One region of the Streptomyces sp. NPDC048338 genome, then DNA from elsewhere that is predicted to be linked to it. Evidence: riboswitches for the same ligand, from Rfam matches in the RefSeq annotation. Region 1 holds a riboswitch; the other holds the start of a gene.

Region 1 (2,190 bases):
GGATCGGCTCCAGGAGCACCGCCACCGTGTTCTCCGTGACCGCCGCCTCCAGCGCGGTCGCGTCGCCGTACGGGACGATCTCGAACCCCGGGGTGTACGGGCCGAAGTGGTCCCGTGCCTCGTGGTCCGTGGAGAAGCTGACGATCGTCGTCGTACGGCCGTGGAAGTTGTTCGCCGCCACCACGATCTTCGCGTGCCCGTCCGGCACGCCCTTGACCTCGTACCCCCACTTCCGGGCGGTCTTCACCGCGGTCTCGACCGCCTCCGCGCCCGTGTTCATCGGCAGCACGGCCTCCTTGCCGCACAGCTCCGCGAGGCGCGCGCAGAACTCCGCGAAGCGGTCGTGGTGGAACGCCCGCGACGTGAGCGTCACCCGCTCCAGTTGCGCCCGCGCGGCGTCGATCAGCCGCCGGTTGCCGTGCCCGAAGTTGAGGGCCGAGTACCCGGCGAGCATGTCGAGGTAGCGGCGGCCCTCGACATCCGTCATCCAGGCGCCGTCCGCCGAGGCGACGACGATGGGCAGGGGGTGGTAGTTGTGAGCGCTGTGCGCCTCCGCGGAAGCGATCGCGTCTTGCGTCCTCGACACGGGGTCTCCGTTCGTCCTGCGGCCTGGGGCGGGTGTGGCGCCCCTTTCTTATCGTCGCTCGGATGCCGGACGAGGAAACCTCGATGACGACGCGCCAGCCAGGTCCTGTCCGGGCGATCTTCTCGGGCCCGCGACGACGGCTGCGGCGTCTCGCGGCGTTGTCGGAGTCGCCCGGGTACGCCCGGTACGAGGGCGATGCTCCGCCGTGCGATACACCACATCCGACGCCGCGGGCCGGTCCTCGAAGATCGCCCGGACAGGACCTAGTCTGAGAACACGCGCGGCGACTGGCGTACGGGGAAGCGACCCCGGGGGAGCCGCGCGCGGCAGAACACGCGATGCCGCCCGCCTGGGCATCACGGGACCGACAAGTCCCCGTGTGGATGCCGCCCGCCTCCCGCCTTCGGCGCGGTGAGCCCTCGTCCGCAGCACGGGACCCGATCCGTCCCGTGTCGTGCGCCCCGTCGGGGGCCGCGCCCGGGACCCGCCGAACGCCCGGAGGAACCGCCGTGACGAACCCGAACGCCGAGCAGCTTCCCGTCCGCCACCCGGCCCTGGCCGCCGCCGACCCCGAACTCGCCGCGCTCGTCGGCGCCGAGGAGCGGCTGCAGGCCGAGACCCTGCGTCTGATCCCCAGTGAGAACTACGTCTCGACGGCGGTGCTCGAAGCCTCGGGCACCGTCCTGCAGAACAAGTACAGCGAGGGCTACCCCGGCCGCCGCTACTACGAGGGCCAGCAGAACATCGACCTCGTCGAGACCCTCGCCGTCGAGCGCGCCAAGGCCGTCTTCGGCGTGGAGCACGCCAACGTCCAGCCCTACTCGGGCTCCCCGGCCAACCTCGCCGTCCATCTGGCCTTCGCCGAGCCCGGAGACACCGTGATGGGCATGGCCCTGCCGATGGGCGGCCACCTCACGCACGGCTGGGGCGTCTCGGCGACCGGCCGGTGGTTCCGCGGCGTGCAGTACGGCGTCCGTCCGGACACCGGGCTCGTCGACCTCGACCAGGTCCGCGAACTCGCCCTGAAGGAACGCCCGAAGGTGATCTTCTGCGGGGGTACGGCGCTGCCCCGCACGATCGACTTCGCCGCCTTCGGCGAGATCGCCAGGGAGGCCGGGGCCGTCCTCGTCGCCGACATCGCCCACATCGCCGGCCTGGTCGCCGGCGGCGCCCACCCCTCCCCGGTGCCGCACGTGGACGTGATCTCCACGACCACCCACAAGACCCTGCGCGGCCCGCGCGGAGCCATGCTGATGTCCCGCGACGAGCACGCCAAGGTCCTCGACAAGGCCGTCTTCCCCGGTCTCCAGGGCGGCCCGCACAACCAGACCACCGCCGCGATCGCCGTCGCCCTGCGCGAGGCGGGCCGGCCCTCCTTCCGCGACTACGCCCACGCGGTCGTCGCCAACGCCCGGGCCCTGGCCGAGGCGCTCCTCGCCCGCGGCTTCGACCTGGTCTCCGGCGGCACCGACAACCACCTGATCCTCATCGACCTCACGCCGAAGGACGTCCCGGGCAAGATCGCCGCCAAGGCCCTGGACCGGGCCGGGATCGTCGTCAACCACAACACCGTCCCCTACGACACCCGGAAGCCCTTCGACCCC
Region 2 (2,190 bases), on a different contig from region 1:
GGAGAGGTGACGACCGGTCGGCGGAGAGCGGGGCCATGGTGACCAGCGTCACCTCCTTTTCGTCATCTCACGCTCTTTGAAGGCGAGTTGAAGCACGTCCCGTACGGAATCGTGACAATCCACGATTCCGTACGGGCTGTTCGCCGTGGCGGCAAGTGTGCGGGAGGGCGTCCCGTCGATCAAGCCCGGCGGTCCCGGGGACCTGCGATCGGTCGGGGGCGGGACCTACAGGCCCAGCTGCCGCTCGGCCGCCTCGACGGTCTGGGCCAGCAGTACGGCGATCGTCATCGGGCCCACGCCGCCCGGTACCGGGGTGATGAGGGAGGCCCTCCCGGCGGCCGACGCGAAGTCGACGTCCCCGACGTTGCCGGGGTTGTAGCCGGCGTCGACGACGACCGCGCCCGGCTTGATGTCCTCGCCCCTGATGAAGTTCGGCTTGCCGACCGCCGCCACGAGGACGTCGGCCTCGCGGACGACCGAGGAGAGGTCGGTGGTGCGGGAGTGGCAGTACGTGACGGTGGCGTCCCGGCCGAGCAGCAGGAGGCCCGCCGGCTTGCCGAGGATCGCCGAACGGCCGACGACGACCGCCCGCTTGCCGCTGAGGGACACCTCGTACGCGTCGAGGAGGCGCATGATGCCGCCGGGCGTGCAGGAGACGAAGCCGGGCAGACCGAAGCCCATCGCGGCGAACGACGCCATGGTCACACCGTCCACGTCCTTCTCCGGGGCGATGGCCTCGAAGGCGGCGCGCTCGTCGATGTGCGGCCCGACCGGATGCTGCAGCAGGATGCCGTGGACCTCGGGGTCCGTGGAGAGCGCGGTGATCGCGGCGACGAGTTCCCCGGTCGTCGTCTCGGCGGGCAACTCGACGTGGCGGGAGCGGATTCCGGCCTTCGCGCAGCGGTTCTGCTTCATCTTCACGTAGGTGACGGAGGCCGGATCGGCGCCGACGAGCACGGTGGCGAGGCAGGGCGTGACCCCGGTGCGGCGGGTGACCTCGGCGGCACGTGCCGCGGTCTCCTCGACCGTGCGGCGGGCGAGCGTGGTGCCGTCCATGAGGGAGGCGGTGCTGGTGGACATGGGCCACTCCTGGGCGTCGTCGATGACCGGTGTTCGCCCAGGCGCACGGCAGCGCGGTCCACGCGGGTGCGCGGTGTCCACGGGGCCGCTCCCCGGTGGTGATCCACCTCAAGCGCCAGTCACGGCCCGCGCACCACTGTACGTGAGGCCATGGGCCGGGGTCCCGGGACGGGGAGGCAGACGGTGCGGGGCACCGGGGGGGTGCGGTCCGGTCAGGGCGCATATGCCGGGGCGTCCGGACGCTTGTGGGCGGCCCGGGCACGGACCACGATGACGGCACGGGACCGACGACCTCACCGGGGAGGCCGAGTTGAGCGATGCGTGGGTGGCGGCGGAACCGGACGCCGGAGCGGTGCGCAGGGCGCACGAGGCGTTCACGACGCGCGGCCGGATGGAGCTCCCGCCGGTGCGGCCGCTGGTCGCCGAGTCCTGGCGCCGCTCGGCGCGGGCCCGGGTCAGTCCGGACGGACTCGCCGGCGTCGAGCTGGACGACGAGGAACTCGCCGGACACCGGGACGGCCATCCGCTGGCCGCCGCGATGCCGGTGATCCGGGAGCTGATGGGGGCGTACGCGACGGACGGGGAGCACCTGCTGGCGGTCTGCGACGCGTCGGGCCGGATGCTGTGGGTGGAGGGGCACCCGGGGACGCTGCGCCGGGCCCGGGCCATGAACTTCGTCGCGGGCGCCCGCTGGTCGGAGTCGGCGGCCGGGACGAACGCACCGGGGACCGCGATCGCCGTGGACCGTCCGGTGCAGGTGTTCACCGCCGAGCACTTCCAGCGGCCGGTGCAGGCCTGGACCTGCGCCGCCGCTCCCGTGCACGATCCGCACACCGGGCGCCTGCTGGGCGCGGTGGACATCACCGGCGGGGACCGGCTGGGCCATCCGCACAGCCTGGCGTTCGTGCAGGCGGTGGCGCGGGCCGCGGAGTCCCAGCTGGCGCTGGCGGGACCCGCTCCCGCGGCGGACCGGATCCGGCTCGCCGCGCTCGGCCGGGACGAGGCGGTGCTGACGGCGGCGGGCCGCAGGCTGCGGCTGAGCCGCCGCCACAGCGAGATCCTGGTGGTGCTCGCCCACCACCCGGAGGGAGTGAGCGGGGACGAACTCCT

Evidence for each region. A riboswitch is a leader RNA that binds a small molecule or an ion and turns the genes downstream of it on or off. The one in region 1 is predicted to bind ZMP and ZTP.
Region 2: it holds a riboswitch for ZMP and ZTP, as region 1 does, so the genes downstream of both, ACGFZF_RS36080 (bifunctional 5,10-methylenetetrahydrofolate dehydrogenase/5,10-methenyltetrahydrofolate cyclohydrolase) here and glyA (serine hydroxymethyltransferase) in region 1, are expected to answer to the same signal.

The regions. Positions count from the first base shown of each region.
Region 1 is NZ_JBICYQ010000013.1:214,463-216,652, reverse strand. It holds gene rocD (ornithine--oxo-acid transaminase) at 1-586, opposite strand, end outside; ZMP/ZTP riboswitch at 860-948, shown strand; gene glyA (serine hydroxymethyltransferase) at 1,096-2,190, shown strand, end outside.
Region 2 is NZ_JBICYQ010000022.1:11,573-13,762, reverse strand. It holds gene ACGFZF_RS36085 (hypothetical protein) at 1-52, opposite strand, end outside; gene ACGFZF_RS36080 (bifunctional 5,10-methylenetetrahydrofolate dehydrogenase/5,10-methenyltetrahydrofolate cyclohydrolase) at 226-1,080, opposite strand; ZMP/ZTP riboswitch at 1,109-1,213, opposite strand; gene ACGFZF_RS36075 (GAF domain-containing protein) at 1,391-2,190, shown strand, end outside.